DNA from 4 places in the Streptomyces sp. NPDC053542 genome. Region 1 is predicted to be linked to each of the others. Evidence: riboswitches for the same ligand, from Rfam matches in the RefSeq annotation. Region 1 holds a riboswitch; each other region holds the start of a gene.

What was found. A riboswitch is a leader RNA that binds a small molecule or an ion and turns the genes downstream of it on or off. The one in region 1 is predicted to bind cyclic di-AMP.
Positions count from the first base shown of each region.
Region 2: it holds a riboswitch for cyclic di-AMP, as region 1 does, so the genes downstream of both, ACIGXO_RS23985 (NlpC/P60 family protein) here and ACIGXO_RS07445 (M23 family metallopeptidase) in region 1, are expected to answer to the same signal.
Region 3: it holds a riboswitch for cyclic di-AMP, as region 1 does, so the genes downstream of both, ACIGXO_RS18390 (transglycosylase family protein) here and ACIGXO_RS07445 (M23 family metallopeptidase) in region 1, are expected to answer to the same signal.
Region 4: it holds a riboswitch for cyclic di-AMP, as region 1 does, so the genes downstream of both, ACIGXO_RS15060 (M23 family metallopeptidase) here and ACIGXO_RS07445 (M23 family metallopeptidase) in region 1, are expected to answer to the same signal.

Region 1 covers NZ_JBITXL010000002.1:727,263-735,043, reverse strand. The annotation lists gene ACIGXO_RS07455 (M16 family metallopeptidase) at 1-556, shown strand, start outside; gene ACIGXO_RS07450 (M16 family metallopeptidase) at 577-1,944, shown strand; cyclic di-AMP (ydaO/yuaA leader) riboswitch at 2,288-2,445, shown strand; gene ACIGXO_RS07445 (M23 family metallopeptidase) at 2,458-3,294, shown strand; gene ACIGXO_RS07440 (GntR family transcriptional regulator) at 3,524-4,222, shown strand; gene ACIGXO_RS07435 (HPr family phosphocarrier protein) at 4,453-4,734, opposite strand; gene ACIGXO_RS07430 (GNAT family N-acetyltransferase) at 4,982-7,781, shown strand, end outside.
Region 2 covers NZ_JBITXL010000008.1:284,886-292,666, reverse strand. The annotation lists gene ACIGXO_RS24000 (lipase family alpha/beta hydrolase) at 178-1,332, shown strand; gene ACIGXO_RS23995 (M23 family metallopeptidase) at 1,598-3,322, shown strand; gene pcrA (DNA helicase PcrA) at 3,409-5,877, opposite strand; cyclic di-AMP (ydaO/yuaA leader) riboswitch at 6,166-6,340, shown strand; gene ACIGXO_RS23985 (NlpC/P60 family protein) at 6,348-7,523, shown strand; gene ACIGXO_RS23980 (hypothetical protein) at 7,682-7,781, opposite strand, start outside.
Region 3 covers NZ_JBITXL010000006.1:120,329-128,109, forward strand. The annotation lists gene ACIGXO_RS18370 (exopolyphosphatase) at 1-641, opposite strand, end outside; gene ACIGXO_RS18375 (DUF501 domain-containing protein) at 638-1,183, opposite strand; gene ACIGXO_RS18380 (septum formation initiator family protein) at 1,227-1,616, opposite strand; gene eno (phosphopyruvate hydratase) at 1,749-3,029, opposite strand; gene ACIGXO_RS18390 (transglycosylase family protein) at 3,386-4,057, opposite strand; cyclic di-AMP (ydaO/yuaA leader) riboswitch at 4,061-4,273, opposite strand; gene ACIGXO_RS18395 (transglycosylase family protein) at 4,507-5,433, opposite strand; gene ACIGXO_RS18400 (cytochrome P450) at 5,709-7,040, opposite strand; gene ACIGXO_RS18405 (nucleoside triphosphate pyrophosphohydrolase) at 7,200-7,781, opposite strand, start outside.
Region 4 covers NZ_JBITXL010000005.1:19,210-26,990, forward strand. The annotation lists gene ACIGXO_RS15050 (hypothetical protein) at 1-165, shown strand, start outside; gene ACIGXO_RS15055 (aldo/keto reductase) at 245-1,228, opposite strand; gene ACIGXO_RS15060 (M23 family metallopeptidase) at 1,714-2,925, opposite strand; cyclic di-AMP (ydaO/yuaA leader) riboswitch at 2,937-3,108, opposite strand; gene ACIGXO_RS15065 (DUF2332 domain-containing protein) at 3,355-4,443, shown strand; gene ACIGXO_RS15070 (PP2C family protein-serine/threonine phosphatase) at 4,497-5,612, opposite strand; gene ACIGXO_RS15075 (DMT family transporter) at 5,784-6,770, opposite strand; gene ACIGXO_RS15080 (TetR/AcrR family transcriptional regulator) at 6,815-7,420, opposite strand; tRNA gene ACIGXO_RS15085 (tRNA-Lys) at 7,606-7,681, opposite strand.

The sequences.
Region 1 (7,781 bases):
GTTGACGATCCTGGGCGGCGGCGAGTCCTCCCGGCTCTACAACCGCCTGGTGCGCCGCGACCGCAGCGCCGTCGCGGCGGGCTTCGGCCTGCTGCGCCTGGCGGGCGCGCCCTCGCTGGGCTGGCTGGACGCGAAGACCTCGGCCGGCGTGGAGGTGGCCGCCATCGAGCGGGCCGTCGACGAGGAGCTGAAGCGCTTCGCCGAGGAGGGCCCGACCGCCGAGGAGATGGAGCGCGCGCAGGCCCAGTTGGAGCGCGAGTGGCTGGACCGCCTGGAGACGGTCGCCGGGCGCGCGGACGAACTGGCCCGGTACGCGGTGCTGTTCGGCGACCCGCAGCTCGCGCTGAACGCCGTACAGCGCCTTCTGGACATCACCCCGGAGGAGGTCAAGGCGGTCGCCGCGGCCCGGCTGCGCCCCGACAACCGCGCGGTGCTGGTCTACGAGCCGACCCGGCCCGCCGAGGCCGAGGCGGCCGCGGCCGCCGGCGAGCCGGAGGCCGCCGCTGCCGCCGTCCAGAACGACACCGAGACCAAGACCGAGGAGGCGGCCCAGTGACCGACGCCGTGACCCCGACCATGACCTTCCACCCGCAGCCGCAGGCCGGGCAGCCGAAGCCGTGGGCGTTCCCGGCCCCGGTGCGCGGCGCGCTCGGCAACGGCCTGACGGTGCTGCGCGCCGACCGCCCGGGCCAGCAGGTCGTGGCCGTCGAGATCAACCTCGTCGCGCCGCTGGACGCCGAGCCCGAGGGCCTGGACGGCGTCGCCACGATCATGGCGCGGGCGCTCTCCGAGGGCACCGACAAGCACGACGCCGAGGAGTTCGCCGCCGAGCTGGAGCGCTGCGGCGCCACGCTGGACGCGCACGCGGACCACCCCGGTCTCCGTGTCTCCCTCGAGGTCCCGGCCTCCCGTCTCGTCAAGGGGCTCGGCCTGCTCGCCGACGCCCTGCGCGCCCCGGCCTTCCCGGACAGCGAGATCGAGCGCCTGGTGCGCAACCGCCTGGACGAGATCCCGCACGAGCTGGCCAACCCGGCCCGGCGCGCCGCGATGGCCCTCTCCAAGGAGCTGTTCCCGGCCACCTCCCGGATGTCCCGGCCGCGCCAGGGCACCGAGGAGACGGTGGCGCGCATCGACGCCGCCGCGGTCCGCGCCTTCTACGAGGCGCACGTACGGCCCGCCACGGCCACCGCCGTCGTCGTCGGTGACTTCACCGGGGTGGACCTGGACGCGGCGCTGGAGGACACCCTCGGCGCGTGGACCGGCTCCGCCGCCGAGCCGGTCGCGGCCTCGCCCATCGTCGCGGACGACACCGGCCGCGTGATCATCGTCGACCGCCCCGGCGCCGTCCAGACGCAGCTGCTGATCGGCCGCATCGGCGCCGACCGGCACGACCGCGTCTGGCCTGCCCAGGTGCTCGGCACGTACTGCCTGGGCGGCACGCTCACCTCCCGCCTGGACCGTGTGCTGCGCGAGGAGAAGGGCTACACCTACGGGGTACGGGCCTTCGGGCAGGTGCTGCGCTCCACCCCTGAAGGCACGGGTGCGGCGATGCTCGCCATCAGCGGTTCGGTGGACACGGAGTCCACGGGTCCGGCGCTGGAGGACCTGTGGAAGGTGCTGCGGACGCTGGCCGCCGAGGGCCTGACCGACGCCGAGCGCGATGTGGCGGTGCAGAATCTGGTCGGCGTGGCGCCGCTGAAGTACGAGACGGCAGCCGCCGTCGCCGGGACGCTCGCCGACCAGGTCGAGCAGCACCTCCCCGACGACTTCCAGGCGGAGCTGTACCGGCGCATGGCCGAGACCGGGACGGTCGAGGCGACCGCCGCCGCGGTCAACGCCTTCCCGGTGGACCGGCTCGTCACGGTCCTGGTGGGCGACGCCGCGCAGATCGCCGAGCCGGTGCGGAAGCTGGGCATCGGCGAGGTGTCGGTCGTCACGGGCTGATGCGGAGCGGGCCGGCGGCGGTCCCGGACCGGCGCCGGCCGGGGCGATAGCGGTCGTGAATTCGCCTGCGTGGTACGGCGAAGGGACGGGGCGGAACGCGTCGTACCGGTGCCGTCACAGGGTGACGTGAACCGTGCCAACACCGCTCGCATAGCAGGACATAAGGGATCCCGGGTCGCTAAAGCGGCCCGGGATCTTCGCTTTTGTCCGGAATGCTGTAGGTGGTTGCCTCCGTGGCGTGTGGCGTCCGGCACAAACCCCCGATTCTGTTTGCTGATCGCGAGATGTCCCCTTTAGCGTCGGTCCGGCTGTTCGTCAGAAGTGCGCCGCGCCCGCGGCCGCCGGGCAGTCATCGCCGAGTCCCCGTACGGCGCGAGCCAGGGGAGCCGGGGACCCACATGTCCCCTTGGGGTGAATCGGCGTCCTCTGCGGAGGCCGCCGTAGGAGACCTTCCTGCTCCGAACCCGTCAGCTAACCCGGTAGGCGAGAAGGAAGGAAAGGAGTACGCCGGTCATGGCGTTCACCCGTGCCACCGGCAAGCACCGCCGCCCCGGCCGTGCTGCCCGGACCACCCGCAACATCGCCGGCATAGCCGCGGCGACCGGCGTCGTCGTCTCCATCGCCTCCCCGGCGCTGGCCGCGAACGAGGACCCGGCCGCCGCCACCGACACCGGCCTGACCCGCGCGATCGCCGACACCGGTGACCGGGTCGCCGACAACATCGTCGCGCAGGCCGACGCGCAGGAGGAGGCCGCCGAGGTCGCCGCCGCCCGTGCGCAGGTCGAGGAAGCCGCCGTCAAGAGCGCCGAGGCCGCCAAGAAGAAGGCCCAGGAGGCCCAGCGCAAGGCCGCCGCCGAGGCCGCCGAGAAGAAGGCCGCGGCCAAGAAGAAGGCGGCGGAGAAGCGCGCCTCGCGCTCCGACGCCCGTACCGCCCTCAGCCCCAGCGGCTTCGTCGCGCCGATCGCCGGCAGCTACGTCTCCACGCCGTACAAGGCGTCCAGCGGCCTGTGGTCCTCCGGCAGCCACTCCGGCATCGACTTCCACGCCGCCTCCGGCACCGCCGTCCACGCCGTCGGCGCGGGCACCGTCGTCGAGGCCGGCTGGGGCGGCGCCTACGGCAACAACATCGTCCTGAAGATGGAGGACGGCACGTACACCCAGTACGGCCACCTGTCGTCCATCGGCGTCTCGGTCGGCCAGAAGGTCTCCGCGAACCAGCAGATCGGGCTGTCGGGCAACACCGGCAACACCACCGGCCCGCACCTGCACTTCGAGGCGCGCACCGGCCCGGACTACGGCTCGGACATCGACCCGGTCGCGTACCTGCGCGCGCACGGCGTCAACGTCTGAGCAACGTACGGCGCTCTCCGCGTACCGCCCGAAGCCCCGGCCCCCGGCCGGGGCTTCGGCGTCTCCGTATGCGCTCCCGTCCCCGGCTCCCCGGAACTCCCGTCCTTTGGCCAAAAAATATCCATGAATTCGTGACGGCCATCGGAAATGCCGGTCCGGTGTCATAGAGTCACGGAAAAGGCGCCGCCCGGACGGCGTTTCCAGAGGATTACGGCGGAGGCATCGGACGATGCGAGGGAATATTTCGGCGCATGCGGTCTGCACGGCGATTCGCGACGACATCGTCTCCGGAACGTTCCCGCCCGGCTCCCGGCTGATCGAGGAACTGCTCGCGTCCCGGTACGGCGTCTCCCGCGTCCCCGTGAGGGAAGCGCTGCGCACACTGGAGTCCGAGGGCTTCGTCACCACCCGGCGCCACGCGGGCGCGTGCGTCGCCGAGCCGACCGAGCAGGAGGCCGCCGACCTCCTGGACATCCGCCTCCTCCTGGAGCCCCTCGGGGCCGCCCGCGCCGCGGCCCGCCGCTCCGCCGCCCACCTGAAGGTACTGCGCGGCCTGGTCCGCCTGGGGCGCGCGAGAGCCCGCCACGGCAACGCCGCCGACCTGCGGCAACTGGACGGCTGGTTCCACGAGACGCTCGCCCAGGCGTCCGGCAGCCCGAGCATGACGGCGCTGCTCACCCAAGTGCGCCGCAAGATCGACTGGGTGTACGCGATCGACCTGGACCAGCCGTCGCCGGGCGATGCGGACCGGTCCTGGCAGGAGCACGGCGCGATCGTGGACGCGGTGGCGCGCGGCGACTCGGAGCGCGCCCGCGCACTGACCGCCGCGCACGTGGAGCACGCGCTGCCCGCCCACCGGCTGCGCCGTCCCGCACCCGCGGTGAGGGAAGCGAAACAGCCCGTAAACACGGCGCGCGTACGGAATTAACAGCGCTGCCGTATACAACTCCTGGGGAATTCCACACCCCTGCTTCGTCGTGCGCGAATTCTTTTTGCGCCCGCCCGAATGTCTTTTGTGTGTCCCGGCCGGACGGAAAGCCGGGAATTCTTCCCACGGCAATGCGAACGGCCCCGCCACGGTGACCCGTAAGAGGGTCACCGTGGCGGGGCCGTGACGGCGGAACCGGGCGGTGTGCGGCCGCCGGCCTGCCCGAAGGGTCAGACGGTCTCCGGGAGCTCCTCGAGGCCCTCGGAGACGAGCTTCGCAAGGCGGTCCAGCGCGGCGTCGGCGCCATCGGCGTCCGAAGCCAGCACGATCTCCTCGCCGCCCTGGGCGCCCAGGCCCAGGACCGCGAGCATCGAGGCGGCGTTCACGGGGTTGCCGTCGCCCTTGGCGATCGTGACCGGGACGCCGGAAGCGGTGGCCGCACGGACGAAGATCGAGGCGGGGCGGGCGTGCAGACCCTCGGCCCATCCGACATTGACGCGGCGCTCAGCCATGGTGTTGCCCTTCGGGTAGGGAAAGTTGTCTAGACCAGTCTCTCACGGGGGCACCGGTGGTCCGGTGTGCCCAGCCCCCGTGAGGGCTCGGATCCTAGAAGTCCAAGCCTGCTTCACGCCCAGGCTGTACGCATGCTGAGACCCGGTCGTACGCACGGTCCCGCTCCGGGGTACGTACGGTCGCATCCGGGACGCTTCCGGGCACTTCGGCCGCCCCCGGATACGCACACGGTCGTACGCTGTCCGCATGGAGACGCCGTCGGATGCCGCCGCCTACCCCGCCCACTGGGAAGCCGACGTGGTGCTGCGTGACGGCGGCACCGCCCGGATCCGCCCCATCACCCCGGACGACGCGCAGCGCCTGGTCTCCTTCTACGAGCAGGTCTCCGACGAGTCGAAGTACTACCGGTTCTTCGCGCCCTACCCCCGGCTCTCCGACCGCGACGTGCACCGCTTCACCCACCACGACTACGTGGACCGGGTCGGGCTCGCCGCCTTCGTGGGCGGCGAGATGATCGCCACCGTCCGGTACGACCGCATCAACGCCGACGGCCGGCCCGCCACCGGCCCCGACGCCGACCAGGCCGAGGTCGCCTTCCTCGTGCAGGACGCGCACCAGGGCCGCGGCGTGGCCTCCGCGCTCATGGAGCACGCCGCCGCGGTCGCCCGCGAGCGCGGCATCCGGCGCTTCGCCGCCGAGGTACTGCCCGCCAACACCAAGATGATCAAGGTGTTCACGGACGCCGGGTACACCCAGAAGCGCACCTTCGAAGACGGCGTCGTACGCCTCGAATTCGACCTGGAGCCCACCGAACAGTCCGTGGCCGTCATGCGCGGCCGCGAGCACCGCGCCGAGGCCCGCTCCGTACAGCGGCTGCTGGCCCCCGGGTCGGTCGCCGTCATCGGTACGGGGCGCGCCCCCGGAGGCGTCGGCCGCGCCGCCCTCCGCAACATCCTCGACTCCGGCTTCACCGGCCACACGTACGCCGTCAACCACGCCTTCCCCGAAGGGGGCAGCACGCTGGACCCGGAGGGCGTACCGGCCTACCGCTCGCTCCGCGAGATCCCCGGCCCCGTCGACCTCGCCGTCGTCGCCGTGCCCGCCGCGCACGTCCCCGATGTCGTGCGCGACTGCGGCGAGCACGGCGTACAGGGGCTCGTCATCCTCACCTCCGGTTACGCGGAGGCCGGCCCCGAAGGACGCGAGAAGCAGCGCGCACTCCTGCGCCAGGCCCGCTCGTACGGCATGCGGCTGGTCGGCCCGAACGCCTTCGGACTGATCAACACCGCGCCCGCCGTCCGCCTCAACGCCTCCCTCTCGCCCCGGCTGCCCGGCGCCGGCCGGGTCGGCCTGTTCACCCAGTCCGGCGCGATCGGCATCGGACTGCTGGCCGCCCTCCAGGAGCGCGGCCCCGGGGACGGCGCGATCGCCGGCGTCTCCACCTTCGTATCGGCCGGCAACCGCGCCGACGTCTCCGGCAACGACCTGCTCCAGTACTGGTACGAGGACCCCGACACCGATGTCGCGCTGCTGTACCTGGAGTCGATCGGCAACCCCCGCAAGTTCACCCGGCTCGCCCGCCGCACCGCCGCCGCCAAGCCCGTCGTGGTCGTCAAGGGCGCCCGGCACAGCGGCACCGTCCCGCTCGGCCACACCGTCCCCACCACCCGCATCCCCGACTCCACCGTCTCCGCGCTCATGCGGCAGGCCGGCGTCATCCGGGTCGGCACGGTCACCGAGCTGATCGACGCAGGGCTGCTGCTCGCCTCCCAGCCGCTGCCCGCAGGCCCCCGGGTGGCGATCCTCGGCAACTCCGAAGCGCTCGCCCTCCTCGCCTACGACGCGTGCCTCACCGAAGGGCTGCGCCCGCAGCGCCCCCATGTGCTGCCCTTCGCCGCCACGACCGCCGACTTCCGCGCGGCGCTGGCCCGGGCACTGGCCAACGACCGCATCGACGCGGTCGTCCTCACCGCCATCCCCTGGGTCGCCGAGGGCAGCAGCGCGGACCCCGAGGAGATCGCCGCCCTGGCCCGGGCCCTGCGCGAGGCCGCCGCCGAGGGCCCCGCCAAGCCCGTCACCGTCGTCCACCTGGCCATGGAAGAGCTGGCGGGGGAGCTCTCGGGGACGACCGGGACGACGGCGACAGCGGCGACGGGGGAGCAGGGGGAGCACGGGGAGCCGGCGGAGCCGGGGACCACGGACCGGCCGGAAGCCGCCGAGGACGCCTCAGAAGCCCCGGAGGCGCGCCCCGCCGCCCCGCCCCGCATCCCCGCCTACCCCGCCGCCGAGCGGGCCGTACGCGCCCTCGCCGAGGCCGTCCGGTACGCGGCCTGGCGCCGCGAGTCCGCCGTACCGGGCAAGGTCCCCGAGTACGAGGACATCCAGGAAGCCGCAGCCGGCGCCGACATCGAGCGGCTCCTCGACGAGCTCACCGCCGACACCGAGCCGCACCGCTCCGTGGCGCTGCCGCCCGACGAGGCCGCGGCGCTGCTCGGCCGCTACGGCATCCGCGTCCGCGCCGCGCTCCCCGCACCCGACCCGGACACCGCCGTACGCGCCGCCGAGGCCCTGGGCTACCCCGTCGCCCTGAAGACCACCGCACCGCACCTGAGGCACCGCGCCGACCTCGGGGGCGTGCGCCTCGACCTCCCCGGAGAACGCGCCCTGCGCCGCGCCTACGAAGAGCTGACCGACTTCCTCGGGAAGCCCGAGGAGCTGCGCCCGGTGGTGCAGGCGATGGTGCCGCGCGGCGTGGACACGGTGATCCGCGCCTCCATCGACCCGGCGGCCGGCGCCGTCCTCTCCTTCGGCCTGGCCGGCGCCCCCTCCCAGCTCCTCGGCGACATGGCACACCGCCTCATCCCCGCCACCGACCGGGACGTCGCCGAGCAGATCCGCTCCATCCGGAGCGCGCCGCTGCTCTTCGGGTGGCGCGGCTCGCAGCCCGTGGACAGCGCCGCGCTGGAAGAACTGCTGCTGCGCGTCTCCCGGCTCGTCGACGACCACCCCGAGGTCGTCGGCATCGACCTGGAACCGGTCGTCGTCG
Region 2 (7,781 bases), on a different contig from region 1:
CGGCAGGCGCAGCAGCCGCGGGATCCGCGTCGGGTGACATCCGTCGGCGGTCCGCGCCGGTACCTCAACGTCATCGGCGAGCACGGTGCACGGGGGCCGTGTACGCACCCAACGGCTCCCCTTGAGGGCATGACGGGGGACAGAGGCGTCCTCCGTGTGCCGTTCGGAGGTCGGCCGATGAAGGCCCTGCCCTTTCTCTGCTGTCTGATCCGCCCCTCCGCCGCCATGCTGCGCGTCACGGTCTGGGAGCTGGCGGTGCTCGCCGGGCACCTGCTGCTGTACCCCACGGGCGTCTCGCAGGAGCAGGCCGCGGCGGCGGCAGCCCGCGCGGGCGCAGCCGCCGATCCGGCCGGGGGCTCGCCCACCCACTCGACCACCGACCCGACCGCGGACTCGGCCGCCGACTCGGTCGCGGGCTCGGCCACCGGCGCGGTACGCGATGCCGGACGGTCGCCGTCCGGAAGCACGAAGACCGGCCCGAAGGCCACCGCGGCCAGGACCGGCACGAAAACGCGGGCGCACGCCGGGGCGAGCGCCGGCAGATCGCATGTCTGGCCACAGACCGCGCAGGACGCCGGGGCCGCCGGTTCGGGGCGGCCGGCAGCGGGGGCCGGTGACTCGCTGCCCGCGCCCGCCATGCTGCCGACCGAGGGCCGGTCGCACCCCCCGGTGCTTCTGCTGCACGGCTTCATCGACAACCGCTCCGTCTTCGTACTGCTGCGCCGCTCGCTGCGCCGGCACGGCTGGTGTCACCTCGAGGCGCTCAACTACTCCCCTCTCACCTGCGACATACGCAAGGCAGCGGAGCTGCTCGGCCGGCATGTCGAGGACGTCTGCGCGCGCACCGGTCACCGGCGCATCGACCTGGTGGGGCACAGCCTCGGCGGCCTGATCGCGCGGTACTACGTACAGCGGCTGGGCGGGGACGCGCGGATCCGGACGCTGGTCACGCTCGGCACCCCGCACGGCGGCACCCGGCTCGCCTCGCTGCTGCCCGCGCATCCGCTCGTGCGCCAGATGCGGACGGATTCCGACGTGATCAAGGAGTTGGCCCGGCCCGCGCCGAATTGCCGGACGTCTTTCGTCTGCTTCTGGAGCGATCTCGATCAGATGATGGTTCCGACCGAGACGGCACAGATCAATCATGCCGATCTCCGGCACCGGAACATCCATGTCTCCGGTGTCGGACATCTGGCATTTCCGGTCAACGGCACGGTCGCGGCCGGCATCCGCGAGGCGCTGGCCTCGGCGGACCCGACGAATCCGGACCGGTCGGAGAATCCCGGCGGCACGGCCGGTGAGATCGCGTCCGACCAGGCATCCGTCGCCTGACCGCGCCGCCCGACTTGTCGGGCGGCGCGGTCGGATCCGCGCGCCGACCTGTGCGTCGACCCCGCTTTTCGATCACGACGCCTACGCCAATCGATGTCGAACATTCATCGAACGTGGCGCCAAGAACATGCCGGGCGTCCTCCGAAAGACGGCCAAATGCCCGGTCTGGAAGGGCCCGAAACCTACGGAAGATTGTCGCCGTCGCATACCGCCGGGTACAGTCGCCGCTAATTCTCCTGCTGCCGAGGCGAAAGAGAAGTTGGTGGTGAACGACCGTCACCCGTCGGGGAACCCAGACCCGACCGGCGCTGCTGCTGACGCCTCGTACGGGTCCTACCCCGGTTACGAGCCGCATGAGCAGCAGGACGCCCAGCTCGGTTACGCCGCGTACGACGGGTACACCACCGGCACGTACGACACCGGTGCGTATGCCGCCGGTACGTACGACACCGGCACGTACGACGTGCCCGGTGCGTACGACGCGAGTGGTGCGTACGACGCCTACGGGGCGACCGCGTACGACACCGGCACGTACGACGTGAGCGGTGCGTACGAGGCGAACGGAACGTACGACGGCGGTACGTACCCCGCGGGGTACGAGACCGGTACGTACGAGACCGGTGCGTTCGAGACGGGCACGTACGAGACCGGTGCGTACGACCCGTATGCCTACCCTTCGCACGACGCCACGGGGACGTACGACACCACCGGTACATACGACATGAACGGTGCCTACGACACCGGCACGTACGACGTGAGCGGTGCGTACGACACCGGTACGTACGACACCACCGGGACGCATGACACCGGTACGTACGACACGGCCGGCGGGGCCTGGCCGACTGCCGAGGCTTACCAGGGTGGCCAGTTCGACGCGACGCAGTTCGGGACCGGCCCCTTCGACACGGGCCAGTTCGACACGGGCCAGTTCGACACGGGCCAGTTCGACACCGGGCAGTTCGAGACCGGCCAGTTCGACACCGCCCACTTCGAAGCCGGGCAGTTCGAGACCGCTGCCGAGTCCACCAGCGTCTTCACCGTTGACGACCTGGCCGAAGCCGAAGCCGTCGACCACGACAACGTTGACCCGGCCGACGGGGATCTCCACTCCTCCGTCACCGCGATCATCCCCGCCCCCACCCTCTCCCCCGAAGCCGCGCCCGACGACGCTCCCTCCGGCACTCCCGGAGCCGCTCCCGCAGCCGCCCCCGGTGGCCGGCGGGCCGCCCGGCGGGAAGCGCACGGGAGCGGCGGCGGCCGGGGCCGGCGGCGTACGCCGAAGAAGTCCGCGCTGCTGACCGTCGCCGTGCCGTCCGTGGCCGCCATGGGCGTGTGCGCCGTGGCCGCCGCCTCCGTCTCCGGCGCGACCGACAAGGACGAGGACACCGCCGTACAGGCCGCTTCGGACGCCTCGGCGGTGAAGCCGTCGGCCGCGAACAACAAGCTGGACTCCCAGCTCTCCAACCTGAGCGCGGACGCGAGCGATTTCGCCGACCGGGCCAGTCGTACGCAGGAACGTCTCGACCTGCAGGCCCGGGCGGCCGCCGAGAAGAAGCGGCGGGCGGAGGAAGCGGCGCGCAAGGAAGCGCTGCGGCCGAAGTTCGCGCTGCCGGTCAAGCAGCACGGGCTGAGCGCGCTCTTCGGGCAGGCCGGCGTGAACTGGATGTCGCTGCACTCCGGCATCGACTTCCCGGTCAGTTACGGCACGCCGGTCATGGCGGCGACCGACGGCACCGTCGTCACCAAGTGGAACCCCGCCTACGGCAACATGATCGAGGTCACGGCGCCGGACGGCACCGAGACCTGGTACTGCCACCTGAGCAGCGCCAAGATCCGCTCGGGCTCGGTCAAGGCCGGCGACGTCATCGGGTACTCCGGCAACTCGGGCAACTCCACCGGCCCGCACCTCCACTTCGAGGTGCACCCCAACGGCGGCGACGCGATAGACCCGCTGCCCTGGCTGCGCTCCCACGGCATCAACCCGAACTGAGCAACAGTGCACGAAGGCGGCCCGCCCCCTGGGGGTTCGGGCCGCCATCAGTGCGTACGGTCCGTGCGTACGATCCGTGCGTACGACTACAGCTTCTCCACCGGCGCGTACCGCAGCAGCAGCCGCTTCGGCTTCTCGCCGCCGAAGTCGATCGTGGCCTCGGCGTTGTCGCCGCTGCCCTTGACGCCGACGACCGTGCCCAGCCCGAAGCTGTCGTGCGTGACGCGGTCGCCGATCGCCAGCGCGACCACCGGGCGGTCCTTCGCCCGCCGGGTCGCGAAGCCGCTCGGCCCCGCCTTGCTCCGCGAGGAGGAGACGGACGACGAGGCCCCGAAGCCGCCGCCGGACAGCCCGGAGGACAGCCCGCCCATGGACGCGGACGGCGTCGCCGGGCCGGTCCGCTTCCACTCGACGTACTCCTCGGGGATCTCCTCCAGGAAGCGGGACTGCGGGTTGTACTGCGGCTGGCCCCAGGCGCTGCGCATCGTGGAGCGGGTGAGGTACAGGCGCTCCTGGGCGCGCGTGATGCCGACGTACGCCAGCCGCCGCTCCTCCTCCAGCTCCTTGGTCTGGCCGAGCGCGCGCATGTGCGGGAAGACGCCGTCCTCCATGCCGGTCAGGAAGACGGTCGGGAACTCCAGGCCCTTCGCGGTGTGCAGGGTCATGAGCGTGATGACGCCCGTGCCCTCCTCGTCCTCGTCGGGGATCTGGTCGGAGTCGGCGACCAGGGCGACCTGCTCCAGGAAGTCGGAGAGCGTACCCGGGTTCTCCTCGTCGCGATCCTGCTCGAATTCCAGGGCGACCGCCGCCAGTTCCTGGAGGTTCTCGATGCGGGTCTCGTCCTGCGGGTCCGTGGACGCCTGGAGCTCCGCCAGATAGCCCGTACGCTCCAGGACGGCCTCCAGGACGGTCGCGGGGCCGGCGCCGGACTCGACGATGGTCCGCAGCTCCTCCATGAGCGTGTTGAAGCGCTTGACGGCGTTCGAGGAGCGCGCGGCCATGCCGTACGCCTCGTCGACGCGGCGCAGCGCCTGCGGGAAGGTGATCTTCTCGCGCAGCGCGAGCGCCTCGATCATGGCTTCGGCGCGGTCGCCGATGCCGCGCTTCGGCACGTTCAGAATGCGGCGGAGCGGGACGGCGTCCTCGGGGTTGGCCAGCACGCGCAGGTACGCGAGGACGTCCCGGACCTCCTTGCGCTCATAGAAGCGCACGCCGCCGACGACCTTGTACGGCAGCCCGACCCGGATGAAGACTTCCTCGAAGACACGGGACTGGGCGTTCGTGCGATAGAAGATCGCGACGTCGCCGGCCTTCGTCTCGCCCGCGTCCGTCAGCCGGTCGATCTCGTCGGCGACGAACTGCGCCTCGTCGTGCTCGGTGTCGGCGACATAGCCGGTGATCTTCGGGCCTGTGCCGGCGTCGGTCCAGAGGTTCTTCGGGCGGCGGTTCTCGTTGCGCTCGATGACGGCGTTGGCGGCCGAGAGGATCGTCTGCGTGGAGCGGTAGTTCTGCTCCAGCAGGATCGTGGTCGCGTCCGGGTAGTCCTCCTCGAACTGGAGGATGTTCCTGATCGTGGCGCCGCGGAAGGCGTAGATCGACTGGTCGGCGTCGCCCACGACGCACAGCTCGGCGGCGGGCACCTCGGCCGTCCCGGGGCCGACCAGCTCGCGCACGAGGGTGTACTGCGCGTGGTTGGTGTCCTGGTACTCGTCGACCAGGACGTGCCGGAAGCGGCGGCGGTAGTGGTCCGCGACGTCCGGGAACGCCTGGAGCAGGTTCACCGTCGTCATGATGATGTCGTCGAAGTCCAGGGCGTTGGCCTCGCGCAGCCGTGCCTGGTACATCGCATACGCCTCGGCCAGCGTCTTCTCGAAGCCGTCCGCCGCCGACGCGGCGAAGTCCTCGTGATCGATGAGCTCGTTCTTGAGGTTGGAGACCTTGGCGCTGAAGGACTTGGGCGGGAAGCGCTTGGGGTCGAGGTCCAGGTCACGGCAGACCAGGGCCATCAGGCGCTTGGAGTCGGCGGCGTCGTAGATCGAGAACGACGACGTGAAGCCCAGCTTCTTGGACTCGCGGCGCAGGATGCGCACGCAGGCGCTGTGGAACGTGGACACCCACATGGCGTTGGCGCGCGGGCCCACCAGGTCCTCGACGCGCTCCTTCATCTCGCCCGCGGCCTTGTTCGTGAACGTGATCGCGAGGATCTGGCCGGGGTGGACGCCGCGCGCGCCGAGCAGATGCGCGATGCGGTGCGTGAGGACGCGGGTCTTGCCGGAGCCGGCGCCGGCGACGATGAGCAGCGCGCCGCCGCTGTGCACGACGGCGGCCTTCTGCTGGTCGTTCAGCCCCTCCAGGAGCGCGGCAGGGTCCACCGCGGGGCGGGCGGCGCCGTCGCGGTAGTACGCGTCCCGCTGCACGGGAGCGTCGAAGCGGCCGCCGAAGAGGTCGTGCGGCACCTCCTCCGCTGCCGGACGGTCCTCGTCCTCGGGAGGCGGCGGCTCCTCGTCCTTGGGATCGAGGTCCGCCAGGAAGCTGTCGTCAAAGAGGCTGCTCATCGCCCACCGAGTCTAGGCCGCCCCACTGACAACGCGGTCCGGACCGTGGAATTCCGGGGGGAGGGGGAGCGTACGGCACGCCACCCGGCCCTCACGGACAGACAACAGCACCGGACAGTCCGTGGTCAGAACCGGTCCGGCATCGCCCCGGACACGACGAGATCACGAAAAGGTATCGGGCAAAACGAACATCAGCCTTCACAGAAGTCACACGAGTTAGCTACCGTGCCGACCGGGCAGCCCGCCCCACCGCCCGGCGAAAGCGCCGGCACGGGCCGCCCCGCCGAGTCCGGACCACCGCCCCCAGAGCGGCCGGAGCCGGGGACCCACACGTACCACCGGGGTGAATCGGCCGCTACGGAGCGATCCGTACGGCCGTAGGGCACCTTCCGTAGTACGCCGCAGCACGCGGCACACGCCCGAACCCGACAGCTAACCCGGTAGGCGGTCCACGGAAGGAGTCGCCGGCCTTGGCGTCTCATCGCAAGCCGCGCACCCGCATCCTCGCCGTGCCCGCGCACCGCCGTACGGCGGCCGGGCTCACCACCGCGGCGCTCGCCTCCGTCACGCTGCTCACCCAGAGCGCGGACGCGGCACCCAGAAACCCCAAGCCCTCCATAGAAGAGGTCAAGAAGAAGGTCGATGGCCTGTACCGGCAGGCCGAGGTCGCCACCCAGAAGTACAACGCCGCCAAGGAGCGCGCCGGCACGCAGCGCGAGAAGGTGGACGAGCTGCGCGAGGACGCGGCCCGGCGGACCGAGAAGATGAACGAGGCCCGGCGCGAGCTGGGCACCTTCGCCTCCGCGCAGTACCGCTCCGGCGGGCTGAGCCCGACCGCGCAGCTGATGCTGGCCCGGGACCCGCAGCAGTTCGTGGACCGCAACCACCTGATGGAGCGGCTCAGCGGCCGCCAGCAGGAGGCGGTCGCCGACTACCAGGACCAGCAGGCGCAGGCCGGACGCAAGCGGGCGCAGGCGATCAGGAGCCTGGAGGAGCTGCAGAAGTCCCAGGAGACGCTGAAGACGTCCAAGCGGGACGTCCAGGACAAGCTGACCGAGGCCCGGCAGCTGCTGTCCCGGCTGACCGCGCAGGAGAAGGCGCGGCTGGCGGAGCTGGAGCGCCGGAAGGAGGCCGAGGCGCGGCGCAAGGCCGAGCGGCTGGCACGGGAACAGGCCGAGCGCGAGCGGCAGGAGCAGCAGGACGGCGGGTCGGGCGGTACGAACGACGGGTCCGGGTCCGGGGGTGATACCGGGTCCGGGACGGGGACGGGCTCCGGGCTGCCCGACGGTTCGTACGCGACGAAGGCGGAGAAGGCGATCGCCTTCGCCCGCGCGCAGCTCGGCAAGCCGTACGTATGGGGCGCGACCGGCCCCACGTCGTACGACTGCTCGGGGCTGACCCAGGCGGCGTGGAAGGCGGCGGGCGTCTCGCTGCCGCGGACGACCTGGGACCAGGTGAAGGTGGGCACGCGGGTCGCGACGGGCGATCTGCAACCCGGTGACCTGGTGTTCTTCTACGACGACATCAGCCACGTCGGGATGTACATCGGCGACGGCAAGATGATCCACGCGCCGAAGCCGGGCGCGAACGTACGCGTGGAGTCGATCTACTACATGCCGATCTACGGGAGCGTGCGGCCGGCCTGACCCGGCGCACGGCACCCGGTACACGGCGCACGGCACACGGCGCACGGCGCACGGCGCACGGCGCGGAAACGACGAACCGCGCGGCCGCCCCGGGAACGAGGCGGCCGCGCGGTTCGTCGCGCCGGTGTGCGGGGCGGCTCAGGTCCGCTCAGGCCCGCTCAGGTCCAGAGCAGGGCGATGAAGATGTTGACGACCGTGAGCAGGCCGACGAGCCCGAAGAGCGGCTTCTCGACCTTCTCCTCGTCGCGCTTCACGTAG
Region 3 (7,781 bases), on a different contig from region 1:
AGCGTGTGCGCCTCGCCCAGCGGCACGGTCTCCGCGGCCTCGTCCAGCGCCGCGGCGACGTCCGCCTTTATGGCGGCGATCTGCTCGGCCGTCGGCGGGTCCGTGACCTCGCCGTCGTGCACGAGGTGCCGCTCGGTCATCCGCACACAGCCGACGTCCACGGAGCGCGCCGCCCGCACCGAGTCCGCGCCGAGCACGAACTCCGTGGAGCCGCCGCCGATGTCGACGACCAAGTACGGCTTCTCCAGGTCGTCGCGCCCGGTCAGCTCCTTGGTCGCCCCCGTGAAGGAGAACTCCGCCTCCTGGTCACCGGTGATCACCTCGGGCTCGACGCCCAGGATGTCGACCACCCCGCGCACGAAGTCCTCGCGGTTCTCCGCGTCGCGCGAGGCCGAGGTCGCCACGAAGCGCAGCTTCTCGGCGCCCAGCTCCTCGATCACCGTGGCGTACTCGCGGCAGGCCGCGAAGGTCCGCTCCAGCGCCTCCGGCGCCAGCCGGCCGGTACGGTCCACGCCCTGGCCGAGCCGGACGATCTTCATCCGGCGGTCCAGGTCCTTCAGCTCGCCCGTCTCCGGGTCGGCGTCCGCCACCAGCAGGCGGATGGAGTTCGTACCGCAGTCGATGGCCGCGACCCGGGTCACTTGGCGTCTCCTTCTCCGTCACCGGCGCCGCACGGGCTCACGCACGGCCCCTTCTTCCACCACTCCGGCAGCATCGCGATGGCCTCGTCGCCCAGCGGGTTCACGCCGGGACCGGCCGCCAGCGAGTGCCCGACGAGCACGTGCAGGCACTTCACGCGGTCCGGCATGCCGCCCGCGCTCGGGAAGCCCTGCAGCACCTCGATGGCGTCCCGGCGGCGGATGTAGTCCTCGTGCGCCGCGCGGTAGGCGGCGGCCAGCTCCGGGTCCGTGGCCAGCCGGTCGGTCATCTCCTTCATCACGCCGTTCGCCTCCAGCGTGCCGATCGCGGAGGCCGCGCGCGGGCAGGTGAGGTAGTACAGCGTGGGGAAGGGCGTGCCGTCCTCCAGGCGCGGGGCCGTCTCGACCACGTCGGGGTTGCCACAGGGGCAGCGGTGCGCGATGGCGCGCAGGCCGCGCGGCGGGCGGCCCAGCTGCTCCCGGAACGCCGCGACGTCCGCGTCGGTGGGCTCGGTGGGCTCGGTCTGGGGAGGCGGCGTGTCCATGCAGGCTTCTCTTGTCGTCAGGGTTGAACGGTCGGCCGCCCCATCATCCCCCGGCGGCCCTGTGGCGCGCGTCGGCGGAGTCCAGGCCGGACCAGATGGCTTGGTACCAGGGGCGCTGCACGGCACTCCCGCCGGCCCGCGGCCGGCTCGCGCCGGTGCCGTCCACGACGGTGTAGCCGGTCTCGCCCGGCAGCACGTAGTGCAGGTGGCGGCGGGCCTGCTGGCGTACGTAGGCGGGGTCCTGCCAGCGCGCCTTCTCCTGGCGCAGCCGCTGCACCGCCTCGCGGGCCGTCTCGGCCTCACGGCGCTGCTCGGCGATGTCCGAGCGCTGGGAGACGTACGCCCTTATCGGATACGCGAGGGCCACGACCAGCGAGCACAGCACGAGCACGAGGAGCGCGGCGCGCCCGGTGAGCCGGCTGCGGCGGAACACGGTGGCCTCCCCTGGATGGCTGCGTACACGACGGCGTACGTACGTCCCCGGCAACGGTACGGGACCGCTGCCGGGGACGTACGGAAGCCGAGAGAGTCTCGGCCGGGGCTGTATCAGCCGTTAGGCCGGTTCTCAGCCCTTGAAACGCGGAAACGCGCTGCGGCCCGCGTACACCGCCGCGTCGTCGAGGATCTCCTCGATGCGCAGCAGCTGGTTGTACTTGGCGACGCGCTCGGAGCGGGCCGGGGCGCCGGTCTTGATCTGGCCGCAGTTGGTGGCGACGGCCAGGTCGGCGATGGTGACGTCCTCGGTCTCGCCCGAGCGGTGCGACATCATGCACTTGAAGCCGTTGCGCTGGGCCAGCTCGACGGCGTCCAGGGTCTCGGTCAGCGAACCGATCTGGTTGACCTTGACCAGGAGGGCGTTGGCCGAGTTCTCCTCGATGCCGCGGGCCAGCCGCTCGGGGTTGGTGACGAACAGGTCGTCGCCCACGAGCTGCACCTTGTTGCCGAGCTTCTCGGTGATGACGTTCCAGCCGGCCCAGTCGTCCTCGAAGAGCGGGTCCTCGATGGAGACGAGCGGGTACGAGGCGACGAGCTCCTCGTAGTACTCGGTCATCTCGGCGGCCGAGCGCTCCTTGCCCTCGAACTGGTACTTGCCGTCCTTGTAGAACTCGGAGGCGGCGACGTCCAGCGCGAGCGCGATGTCCTGGCCGGGGGCGTAGCCGGCCTCCTTGATGGCCTCGAGGATGAGGTCGAGGGCCTCACGGTTCGAGCCGAGGTTCGGGGCGAAGCCGCCCTCGTCGCCCAGGCCGGTGGCCAGGCCCTTGCTCTTCAGGACCTTCTTGAGGGTGTGGTAGACCTCGGCGCCCCAGCGCAGCGCCTCGGAGAAGGACTCCGCGCCGATCGGCGCGATCATGAACTCCTGGATGTCCACGTTGGAGTCGGCGTGCGAGCCGCCGTTCAGGATGTTCATCATCGGGACGGGCAGGACGTGCGCGTTCGGGCCACCGAGGTAGCGGAACAGCGGCAGGTCGCTGGCCTCGGACGCGGCGTGCGCGACGGCCAGGGAGACGCCCAGGATCGCGTTGGCTCCCAGGGAGCCCTTGTTGTCGGTGGCGTCCAGGTCGAACATCGCCTGGTCGATGAGGCGCTGCTCGGTGGCGTCGTAACCGACCAGCTCGGGGCCGATCTGCTCGATGACGGCCAGCACGGCCTTCTCGACGCCCTTGCCGAGGTAACGGTTCGGGTCGCCGTCACGCAGCTCGATGGCCTCGAAGGCGCCGGTGGAGGCGCCCGACGGCACGGCCGCGCGGCCGGTGCTGCCGTCGTCGAGGCCGACCTCGACCTCGACCGTGGGGTTGCCTCGCGAGTCGAGGATCTCGCGAGCTACGACGACGTCGATCGACGGCACGTTGTCTCCTTCATGGGTGTCATCTGGAGTTCTGCAGCACGAGCCTAACGGCCCGGGGACCGTCCGCCTGCCCCTAGCCCCGTCTGTGAGACGAAAAAGGACCCAAAGGCCCGCAATACGGGAGGTAACGTCCACGATTTGCAGCGGACGTATGGGATGAATCGGTCCGTACGCATCTGAGCGGGCGCCCGCCCGGATGGCCGTCCGGGCGGGCGCGGAAACGGGAAAGCCCCGCCGGGCGCGCTCGGGGGTTCGCGCCTGGCGGGGCAGTCTCACGACACAACCGCAACCATCAATTGAGCAACCCCCACGGCGCCCAGCGGGGTCCGCGAGAGCGGCGGCGGTTTAGCCGCAAATCAGATGCTCAGCTTCTGGCCCGGGAAGATCAGGTTCGGGTTGCCGCCGACCGTCGACTTGTTGGCCTCGTAGACGGCCTTCCAGTTCTTGCCGTGCGCCTTGGCGATCTTGCCCAGGGTGTCGCCGGACTTCACGGTGTAGTTGCCGTGGCCGGTCACCGGCTTCGGGTCGGCCTTGGGCTGCACGGGCTGCGGCTTCGCGGCCTGCTGCTGCGGCGCGGCCTGCTGCTTCGGGGCCTCCTGCTTCGGGGCGGCCTGCTGCTGGGCCTGGCCGGAGCCACCGGTGTTGACCTGCGCGGACGGGCCACCGGCGGTCAGGCCGCCGGCACCGGCGCAGCCCCAGGCACCCGGGCCCTGCATGGCGAGCAGCTTCTCGGCGGTGGCGATCTGCTGGTCCTTGGTGGCCAGGTCGGCACGGGCCGCGTACTTGGTACCGCCGGCGGCGGCCCAGGAGGAGTTCGAGAACTGCAGGCCACCGTAGTAGCCGTTACCGGTGTTGATCGACCAGTTGCCACCGGACTCGCACTGGGCGACCTTGTCCCAGGTGGCGACCGAGGCGGCGTTGGCGGAACCGGCCGTCATCAGCGGGACGGCCACGGCGGCGCCGGCGACACCGGCGAGCGTGACGACGCGGACGGCCTTCGAGGGGCGGCGGTGCTTGCCCTTGAGCATGTTGTTCTTCCTCACCGACGCCTGCGAGGTGAGCTGTCGGGTTCGGGCTGTGAGTGGCCCGGCCGGATGCGCTGTCCGCACATCCGGCTTCACCCCAAGCCGGCCGCTGCGTTTCCGCTGCGGTACGGCACTTACCTTGGGTCCCCCGCTCCTGCCTACGGCGCTTGCGCGACGGTTGTCCGACCGATCACCGGCAGGATTCGGCGAATGATCGGCGGGCTCGCTTGGTGCGAGCGGTGAAGAACGTAAACACACACCCTTCGACGGTTCAAACCACCTTTTCGTAGGACAGTTGGCGGTTTTTGATCACCGGAGACATCCATTTGCGCAGGTCGAACACGGTATGGAAAGAACGGGACAGGCCGGACGGAATGCCGCGGGACGAGACCCATGTCTCACTTTCCCCAATTGAGGGCAACCATCGCGCACTTAGGGCCTGCGGCCCCCGGTCACTGCCCGAGGTCGAGTCGCTGACCTGGCCGGATAAGGTCCGGATCAGCTCCGATGACGCCCTCGTTGGCGTCGTACAGCCCGGTCCACCCCTCGGCGAGTCCGTGCTCCGCCGCGATCGCGGAGAGGTTGTCGCCGGGCCGCACCGTGTACACGCCGTCGCCCTCCCCGGTACCGCGGTGACCGTCACCGCCGCGCGAGGCGTGCCGCCCCTGGGGGCGCCCGTCCTTGCCGTCGCCCTTGCCGTCGTCGGCGCCGCCACGGTGCCGGCCGGTACCGGGCGCGGAGGCGCCGCCGTCGGACGACGCGGGCGGCTCGGTGGCCCCGTCGGAGGGCTGTTCGGCCGAGGGGTCCGAGGGCTCGGCGGTGGGCTGCTCGGAGGGGCTCTCGGAGGCGTCTTCGGAGGGCTGCGCGTCGCCGGAGCCGGCATCGGCGTCACCGGAGGGCGTGGCCGACGGCTCGTCGGTGGCGCCGTCCGTGGCGCCGTCGGACGGCTGGGTGTCGCCGGTGTCCGTGCCGCCCTCGAGCCCGTCGCCGATGCCGCCGTCCGAGGGCTCCGGCGCCGGCGTCTGCGTGCCGCCCGGGTCCACGTCCGGTATCAGCCCGTCCAGGTCGAGGCCGGCGTTGACCGAGCAGCTCGGCCAGGCGTCCGGGCCGCGGTCGTTCAGGATCGACTCGGCGACCGCAATCTGCTGGGAGCGGCTGGCCAGGTCCGGGCGCTCGGCGTAGGACTCGCCGCCGTAGTCCTTCCACATCTCCAGGGTCAGCTGCAGCCCGCCGTAGAAGCCGTTGCCGGAGTTGGCACTCCAGATGCCGCCGCTCTCGCACAGCGCGACACGGTCCCAGGTGGCGGTGTCGGCGGCCTGGGCGCCGCCCGCGGTGAGCAGCGGCAACGCCAGCCCGGCCCCCGTGACGGAGGCCGCCACCAGGAGGGCGGGAGCCTGACGGGGTCGGCGGTGTCTACCGTTGCCGGAGCGCATGCGAGTGCCTTTCGAGCGGCGGCTTGAGTTGTCGCAGGCAAAGTAACGGGGGCCCGCTCCGGTCTCAACCCGGTGTAGCCGAGATCACGCCCGGGTCACGCTGCTGACGCCGGATCAATCCGGCCCGGCCCCGGCGCCCTTGGCGCATTCCGGTACGTACGCGAATGCCCTTTCTGACAGGTCGTCGGGACGCGGCCCGGCACTCCGCCCGGGACGTTGCGCTATGCGCCTTTTGGGGCGTCGGACGACGCGCCGTCCGGAGCCCCGGGCGGCGTCTCCCGCGCGCTCTCCGGCGTGAATCCCACCGGCAGCGCCCGCAGCCCGCGCATGATGAGGCCGCCGCGCCACCGCAGGTCATCGGGGTCGGCGGCCAGCCGGAGGTCGGGCAGCCGGGTCAGCAGGGTCGCCAGCGCCGCACGGCCTTCGAGGCGGGCGAGCGGCGCGCCCAGGCAGTAGTGGATGCCGTGCCCGTACCCGAGGTGCTGGTTGTCGCGGCGCCCGAGGTCCAGCGTGTCCGGCGCGTCGAACCGCTCCGGGTCCCGGTCGGCGGCCGCCAGTACCACCAGCACCGGGTCGCCCGCGGCGATCCGCTGCCCGCCGATCGTCAGCTCCTGCGTCGCGAACCGCCAGGTCGCCAGCTCCACCGGGCCGTCGTAGCGCAGCAGTTCCTCGATCCCGGTGGCGAGCAGCTCCTCGTCGCCCGCGGCCAGCGCGGCCTGCAGCCGCGCCCGCTGCTCCGGGTTGCGCAGCAGCGCGTAAGTACCGTTTCCGATCAGGTTGACCGTCGTCTCGAACCCGGCGAACAGCAGGATGAAGGCCATCGCGGCGGCCTCGTTCTCGGTGAGGTGCTCGCCGTGGTCGGAGGCCCGGATGAGGGCCGAGATCAGGTCCTCGTCCCCGGTCTCCTCGGCCGCCAGCGACTCGCGCTTGCGGTGGATCAGATCGGCCAGATATGCCCGCATCTTCTTCACGGACCGGGCGACCCCGCCGCGCGGCCCTCCCCCGTGCCGGATCATCATCCCGGCCCAGTCCCGGAAGTCGTCCTGGTCCTCGCGGGGCACGCCCAGCAGGTCGCAGATCGCGTAGATGGGGAGCGGGAAGGCGAACTCGTGGATGAGGTCCGCCTCGCCGCGCTCGGCGAAGCCGTCGATCAGCTGGTCGGTCAGCTCCTGTACGCGCGGCGCGAAGCGCGCCACCGTACGCGGCGTGAACGCCTTGGAGACGAGCCGGCGCAGCCGGGTGTGGTCCGGCGGGTCGATGTTGAGCAGGTGCGTCATCAGGTTGGCGCTGCGCTCGCCGGGGATGCCGACCTTGCCCTTGCCGTGCGCGGCCTCGCTGTGGTGCTGCGGGTTCTTGGAGAGCCGGGGGTCGGCCAGCGCCTCGCGCGCGTCCGCGTACCGGGTGACCAGCCACGCCTCGACCCCGCTGGGCAGCGCGGTGCGGTGGACGGGCGCGTGCTCCCGCAGCCAGGCGTACGCGGGATAGGGGTCGGCGGCGAACTCCCAGGTGAAGAGCTCGGGACAGGCGGAGGCGGAGGCGGTGGTCTCGTGCACCTCTCGACCGTAACCGGTTGTCCACAGGCGCCGGTGACTGTCAGTGGCGGGCGGTAGCTTTTGGGTAGTGCGGTGGAGGTGGGGGAGGGGCCTTTGCCGTGGATCCCGGGTCTTCGTGGTTGGGAGAGGGAGGGGCCCTGCCAGGAAACAGCTGGCCGCCTACCCCGCCCGCTCCGCCGCCAAGATCGCATCCCGGTACGTCCGCGCCGCCGCCCGCAGCGCCGTCTCCGGGTCGGTGCCCTCCGCCTGGGCCCGTACGGCCAGCGTCAGCAGCTCGTACCCGATGCCCTCGCCCGCGACCGGCACGTCGAGCCCGGCCGTACGGGCCCGCGAGGCCAGCTTCGCGGCCAGCGCCAGCGCCGGCTGACCCAGCGGTACGCCCTCCGTCACCGACTCGCGCTGCTTCTCGACGGCCTTCGTCCGCAGCCAGTGCGCCCTGACGTCCTCCGGCGTCGCGGCCTCCGCGTCGCCGAAGACGTGCGGATGCCGGTGGATCAGCTTGTCGACGATGATGCCCGCGACATCGTCGATCGAGAACGGCTCGTCAGGGTCGTCCTGGGCGATCCGGGAGTGGAAGACGACCTGGAGCAGCACATCGCCCAGCTCCTCGGCGAGCGCCTCCCGGTCCCCCTCCTCGATCGCCTCGACCAGCTCGTACGCCTCCTCCAGGCCGTACTTCGCCAGGTCCTCGTGGGTCCGGATGCCGCTCCACGGGCACGCGACGCGGATCTGGTCCATGAC
Region 4 (7,781 bases), on a different contig from region 1:
CAGCGGAAGGGTGGGAACGGTACGGCGGCGGCGCTGAGCGGGTTGTACGTGGCGGCCTTCGCCGGGTCGCATCCGCTGGCGAAGAAGGTAGGGGCCTGGCCTTCGGTGTTCGCGGTGGCCGGGGCCGTGGCGGCGGCTTCTTGGGTGGTCGTCGACCGGAAGTGATGTGAGGGAGTCCATGCCGACACACATCAAGGGCGGCTGCCCCGCAGCCGCCCTTGATGTGTGCCGGGGCCCTGGAGGGTTACGCCGAGGCGTTCGTCAGGAGGGTGAGGTCCTCGTTGGTGAGGGGGAGGGTGCCGAGGGCCAGGAGGGCCGGGAGTTGGGCTACCGTGCGCGCGCTGGCGATGGGGGCCGTGACCGTGGGCTGGGCGGCGAGCCAGGCGAGGGCGACGGTGGCCTGTTCGGCGTTGTGGCGGGCCGCGACCTCGTCGAGGGCGGCCAGGACGCGGCGGCCGCGCTCGGTGGCGAGGTGGGCGGCGGCCTTGCCGGAGCGGGCGCTGTCCACGTCGGTGCCCGGGCGGTACTTGCCGGTCAGGAAGCCGGAGGCGAGGCCGTAGTACGGCATGGCGCCCAGGCCGTGGCGGGCGGCGATGTCCCGCAGCGGGCCCTCGTACGTGTCGCGGGAGACGAGGTTGTAGTGCGGCTGGAGGGCGACGTACTTGGCCAGGCCCTCGCGTTCGGAGAATTCGAGTGATGCCTGGAGCCGCTCGGGCGAGATGTTGGAGGCGCCGATCTCGCGGACCTTGCCGGCCTTCACCAGGTCGTCGAGGGCGGAGATGATCTCGGAGACCTCGACGGACTCGTCGTCGTAGTGGGTGTAGTAGAGGTCGATGTGGTCGGTGCGGAGGCGGGCCAGGGATTCGTCGGCGGCCGCCTTGATGTTGGCGGCGGACAGGCCCTTCCGTTCGGGGAGGGCGCCGACCTTCGTGGCGATGACGAGGTCGGAGCGGTTGCCGCGGGCGGTGTGCCAGTCGCCGATGATCGTCTCGGACTCGCCGCCCTTGTTGCCGGGGGCGAAGACGGAATAGGCGTCGGCCGTGTCGATGAAGTTGCCGCCGGCCCCGGTGAACGCGTCCAGTACCTCGAAGGACGTCGCCACGTCGGCGGTCCAGCCGAACACGTTGCCGCCGAGGGAGAGGGGCGAGACCGTGAGCGAGCCCAGGGTCTTGGTGGCGGAGACGGAGACGGGGCCGTGGCCGGGCGTGGGGGCGGAAGAAGTGGTCATATCAGGGTCAGCGGGGGCCGGCCGGGGAGATATTCCGGGAGGTGAGGGGTCATCACTCGGTTGCGCCGCCAGAGGCGTTGACGGTGGCCGGGGCGGCCGGCGGCCCGATGGCCGCCGCGGTGTGCGGGTGGCCATCAGGGCCGCCGTAACGTGCGGGCCCGCGGTACGCGGAGACCCGGCCGTCGGCCACCGCCCCTCCCCTCCTGATGTGCGCCCGGTTCCCGTTCACGGCGGAACGGGGCGCAGAGGCGGCGGCGACGGCGGACAAGTGCCCCGGACGGGCGGACGGAAGCCCCCAGGAACGGTCGTTCTCGGCCTTTCACCACATCGACGACATCGGCCGTTCGGTGAGACGGTCAGTCAGTCGTTCGGTGAGACGGTCAGCCAGCTGTTCGGTGGGGCTTCCGTCAGACGTTCGGTGAGACAGTCAGTCAGACGTTCGGTGGGGCCTCCGTCAGACGCTCAATCGCTCGGTGACGCGTCCGTCAGAGGCTCAGGCCGTGATCGCGCAGCCACGGCATCGGGTCGACCGGGGTGTCCGAGCTCGGGCGGACCTCCAGGTGGAGGTGGGGGCCCGTGACGTTGCCCGTGGCGCCGACCCGGCCGATGACGTCGCCCGTGTTCACCTCGCCCGAGGTCTTCACCATCGAAGAGAGGTGGCAGTACCAGAGCTCCGTACCGTCGTCGAGGGTGACGACGATGCGGTATCCGTACGAGCCCGCCCAGCCGGCCTGCGTGATCGTGCCGCCGTGCACGGCCTTGGCGGGGGTACCGGTCGGCGCCGCGAAGTCCAGGCCGGTGTGGTCGGCGGCCCAGCGGTCGCCGCCCTGCCCGAAGGTGGCGGTGATGGTGAAGGAGGAGACCGGGAGGGTGTAGCTCTTGGCGAGTTCGGCGAGCTTGGCGGCCCGTTCGGCGGCCGCCTTCTTGCGCGCCTCTTCCTCGGCCTTGGCCTTGGCTTCCGCCGCGGCCTTCTTCTTCGCGCTCTCGGCCTGTCGCTGACGCTCGGCCGCGTCCGCCTCGGCCTGCTTCACCGCGGCCTGTTCGGCGGCCTCGCGGGCCTCCTGGTCGGCGGAGCTCTGCGCCCGTTCGGCCTGCTCCAGGATGCGGGCGCGGAGCGCCTCGCCGCCGCCCTGACCGGCCTCGCCGCCGGCCGCCGCGGTGAACGGGCCGCCCTGCGCGGCGTCCGCCCCCGTCCCGGCGGAGTCCCGGGACACCAGGTCGCCGATGCCCGGCAGGGTCTCCGCCGCGGGAAGCTTCGCGGAGACCTGTTCGGCCATGCTGCCCAGGTCGGGCATGGATATGGAGACCTGCGGCTTGCCCTGCGCGGAGGCCATGCCGCCCGCGCCGACCGCCGCGATGACGCCGACGCCCAGGACCGTACTGCTGCGGGCGAGGCCGCCGCCGCGCTGCTTGGCCACGCGGTGCCGGCCGCGTACCGGGCGTACGGACTCCTCGGTGGGGTTCCACTCCTCGTTCGGACCGTACGCGTCGGGCGATCCGTACACGTCGTGGGCCCCGTACGCGTCGTGGGACCCGTACGAGCCGTACGGGCGGTCCCCGTCGACGGCCGGGAAAGCGGCGGTGACGGCGGTGTCCGCGGCACCGCCGAAGGCGGCGAACTCCGAGGCCGCGTGACCCTCATGAGGTTCGCGGAACGCGGTCGAAGGGTCAGTGGGGGCAGGCTTGTTGGACGCCACGGGGGCGCACTCCTTTCCTTCCTTCTCGCCTACCGGGTTAGCTGACGGGTTCGGAGCAGGAAGGTCTCCTACGGGCGGCTCCGGGGGGAGTCGTCCGATTCACCCCAAGGTGGTGGTTCCCCGGTTCCCTGGGCAGGTGGTGCGGTGGTGAAGTGCGCTTTTGGGATTCGGCGTCGGCCGCGCGGTGCCGCCTCTTGCGACGGCTGGTCCGACCGCGCTGCGTTATCGGACAGTAATAGACGGGACGGCCGGATTCCAAGCGTTCCCCGGAATCCATACGCCCGCTGAGCTGGACTTATGCGGCCAGTCATGACCAAATGGGGGCGAGTTGACCGTGTATCGGAAACCCGGACCGGACTGATCGTTTGTCAGTTGTTATGCGGAGGGGTGCGCGGCGATTACGTACAGTGAGAGCAGTAACGTCTGATCATGGTCGTCAACAGCGCGCAGGCAGTGGCGGATCGGTACGCGGAGTTCTCGTGGCAGCAGGCGCGGGGCGAATCCGAAGCGCATGAGGAGCTGACCGCCCGCATCAGCCAGGACCCGGAATTCTGCGATTTCCTGGGCGCCTCGCTGCCGCCCGGCACCGAGCAGCAGCCCCCTCTCCTGCTCGCCGCCGTCCGTTACCTCGACGGCCCGCACGCCGACCAGGGGCCGCGCGGCGACTTCGCGTACCGCACCTGGCGCGAGTGGACCCTCCGGCACTGGGACGACGTACGCGACGTCATGACGCGGCGGCTCACGCGGACCGACGAGCCCGCGCGCTGCGCCACGCTGCTGCCGCTCCTCGCCCGACTCCCCCAGCCACTCGCGCTCCTGGAGGTCGGCGCGTCGGCCGGGCTGTGCCTGCACCCGGACCGGTACCGCTACCGGTACGACGACGGCCCGGAGTTCGGCGCCGCGGAGAGCCCGGGGTCCGGCGCTGCGGTCAGCCGGGAGTTCGGCACTGTTTCCAGCAGCCCGGTCGTCTTTCGCTGCCGTACCTCCCCGGGCACGCCCGTACCGGCCGGGCTCCCGCGGATCGTCTGGCGGGCCGGGATCGACCTGAACCCGCTCGACGTGACCGACCCCGACGACGTGCGCTGGCTCCAGGCGCTGAGCTGGCCCGGTTCGGGGCCCGACGCGGCGGAACGTCAGCGGCGCCAGTTGGGCGCCATCGAGGCCGTACAGGCGGCACCGCCCGCTCCGCTCGTACGCGGCGACCTCCTGGACGAGCTGCCCGCGCTGGCCGCGCAGGCGCCGCTCGACGCGACGCTGGTGGTCTTCCACACGGACGTACTGACGCAGCTGCCGCCGGAGCGCCGCGAGGAGTTCGCCCGGGTCGTACGGTCGGTCCTGGCGGACCGGGCCGGGCACTGGGTCTCCCACGAGCACCACAGCGTGCTGCCGTGGCTGCCCGGGCCGCGCCCCGCCGACGCGCACCGGCTCACCCTCGCCCTCGACGGCCGGCCGGTCGCCCTCACGGACCGGCACGGGCAGCGCGTGCAGTGGCTGGAGGAGGCGCCGCGGGTGGGGTGACCCCGGCGGCCACCCAGCCCGCCCGGGAAGTCGGGCCCCCGCGCCCGATCCCCCTACCCCTCCGGCCGCCGTACCGCCAGCAGCGCCATGTCGTCCGCCGTCTCCCCTCCCGTGTGCCGCGCCACGTCCTCGATCAGGGCGTCCAGCAGCGCGCCGGGGCCGGTGAACGTCCGGCCGGCCAGCCGGACCGCCGGCTGGTAGAACACGCCCCTGGCGTCCCACGCCTCGGTCACCCCGTCGGTGAACAGCAGCAGCGTCGCGCCCGGCGGGAAATCGGCCTGGTCGGCCCGGTCCGGCCAGCCCGCGACCTCGCTCAGCCCGAGCGGCAGCGCCGGCATCCGCGGCTCCAGCTCGCGCAGCGTGCCGTCCGCGCAGATCAGCAGCGGCGCCGGATGGCCACGGTTCAGCACGCGCAGCACCCCGCGCTCCTCGGACGGCACCTCGGCGAGCACCGCGGTGGTGAACCCCTCGAACTGGTCCAGCCCCTCCCGCCGGCTCCCCTCGCGCTGCAGCGCCCGCTCCAGCCGCCCCGCCACCGCCTCCAGCGTGGCCTCCTGCTCCGCGGCCTCCCGGAAGGCCCCGATGACGATCACTGCGGCCTCCACCGCCTCCAGGCCCTTGCCCCGCACGTCGCCGACGATGAGCCGTACGCCGTGCGGGGTGTCCTGCACGGCGTACAGATCGCCGCCGATCCGGGCGTCCGCCTGCGCCGCTTCGTACCGCGCGGCGACGTCGAGCCCGCTGATGCGGTCCGGCGGCAGCGGCAGCACGGCCCGCTGGGCGACCTCCGCCACGTCGCGCACGGAGGCGAGCCGGGCGTCGGTCATCCGCACCGCCCGGTTGATCCCGAGCGCCAGGAGGGCGACGACCAGGACCGTCACCGCTTCGGTGTACGACTCGTAGCCACCGGCCCGGCCGTGGGCGGCGGCCACGCCCAGCTCCGCCAGTACGGACAGGACGCTGACCAGCACCGTGTTGCGCAGCGAGTACAGCGGCGCGGCGACCAGCGGCGCCGCCGAGAAGAAGGGCGCGGCGGTGTACTGGGGCGGCGTCAGCAGGTCGAAGGCCAGGCCGCCGACCAGGAGCATGGCGGGCAGCCAGCAGACCAGCCGGCGGCTGACGGGCGACAGCCCGTCCCGGCGGGCCTGCCGCTCCCGGTCGCCCGGCATGCCCGCGCCGCCTCGCCCCGTCCGCACCGCCGCCCGCCCTCCCTTCGCCACCGCCGTAGCGCTGTTCCGTCACCACCGCGGTACCGCCGTACGTCACCACCGCCGTATCGCCGTCCCAGGGTGTCGGCCATGGAGCGGCGCGGCGAATCTTCGAGGTCCGGACGGGTCACATCACGTCACGGCAGCGCCCCGCCCCTCCTTCGTCGGCGTCGTCCGGCGCGGCGTACTTCCTGCCCAGGTGGCTGACGTCGCCGGTGCGCGCTTCGGTGTGGGCGTGGTGAGGACCGCGAGGCAGGCGATGACGAGGGCGATGCCCGCCCAGCCCGTGGCGGGGAGGCGTTCGCCGACGACCAGTACGGCGAGGACGGCCGCGACGGCCGGTTCGAGCAGGGACAGGGTGGTGGCGGTGCTGGCGGGTACGTGGACGAGTCCCCAGCCGAAGAGGACATAGCCGGCGAGCATGGGGACCAGCGCCATGTAGAGACCGACGGAGGTGTTGGTCCAGGAGGTCAGGAGGGGTGCGCCCGTGGCGAGGAGCACGGGGAGGAGGAGCAGTCCGCCGAGTCCGAAGACGGTGCCCATCGCCGCCCGGGAGGGAATCCCGCGGGTGATCAGCCGGTGCGCGGCCCAGGAGTAGAGGGCGTACGCAGCGGCGGCGGCCAGGCCGAGACCGATGCCGAGCAGCGTGCCGGCCATGGAGGTGTGACCCGGGCCTGTTCCTGTGCTTGTGCCTGTACCTGGGCCGTCGGTGGCGGGGGTTGCTTCGGCGACGCACAGCAGGGCGGTGCCGAGCAGGCCGAGGGCGGCGGCGAGGGACCAGCGGCGGGTGAGGCGGCGGCCGTCCACGACGCGCTCGATCAGGGCCGAGGCGAGCGGCGCCGTACCGATCGACACGACGGTGCCGACGGCGACTCCGGCCAGGTGCATGGAGCTGTAGAACGCCAGCGGGTAGACCGCCACCGAGAGGGCGCCGAGCAGGACCGTACTCCGCTGGTCGCGCAGCCGGGACGCGTGACGGCGGATCCGCGGCGCGGCGATCAGGGCCTGGAGCAGCCCGCCCAGCCCCATGGCGACGGCCCCGATCGCGAGGGGGCCCACGTCCGGGGCGAAGGTGGCGGCAGTGCCGGTCGTCCCCCAGAGCACGGAGGCGGCCAGCACGCACAGGGCTCCCCTTGCCGCGGACCGGCCGCGGCCGACGCCCGTCACAGCCGGTCCAGCAGGGCCGCTGCCATCGAGCGGGCGTGCCGGAGACGCTCGTCGCCGCCTTCCAGCCCGGCGCGGGCCATCGCGCCTTCAAGCAAGAAGGAGAGGTGCTCGGCCGCCGCGCGGGCCTCGTCGGGCCGGCCCGGCAGGAGCTGCTCCAAGTGGCCGGCGATCAGCTGCTCGACCTGCTCCTTGTGGGCGCGCACCACGTCCCGGCCCGCGTCCCCGGCCGGGAGTTCGGCGGCGGCGTTGAGCAGCCCGCAGCCGCGGAATCCGCGCTCGTACGCGAACGAGGCGTGATCCGCGTACGCGTCGAAGGCCGCCAGCACGCCCGCACGCGGGCCGTCGGCGTGCTCCAGGCGCGCCCGGTACAGGCCGAGCCACTCCTCGTGCCGGGCGTCCAGGTAGGCCCGGACCAGGTCGGCCTTGGAGGAGAAGTTGTTGTAGAGGCTCATCTTCGCCACGCCGGCCTCGGCCGTGATCGTGTCGATGCCGGTCGCCGCCACGCCGTCGGCGTAGAAGCGCCGGGCCGCCGCCGCCAGGATCCGCTCGCGGGCGGGGCGCCGCCGCCCACTCCCCGCCCTGCTCACGTCGGTATCGCTCATCACGCGCCACACCAATCCAAACTAGGTAGGTAGGTCTACCTAGATTAGAGAAGAGGGCGACGGCGCGAGCCAGTCAGCTCCTTGTGCGGTGCGTCACAACTGGCCTCTCGTGCGCCTCAGATGAGGGACCAGGTGCCCAGAAACGGCTCAGCGCCCAGGTCTTGGGTGTCCGACCTGGGCGCTGCTGGTGGGCCATCAGGGGCTCGAACCCTGAACCAATGGATTAAAAGTCCACTGCTCTGCCAATTGAGCTAATGGCCCGCACCGAGCAGCATAGCCCGCGCTCGGACCACAACTGGAAGGCATTGGGGCTCGGCGGGGTCGGAGTGGCTCGGAGAGACCCGGTGCGGTGTGCGGTGTT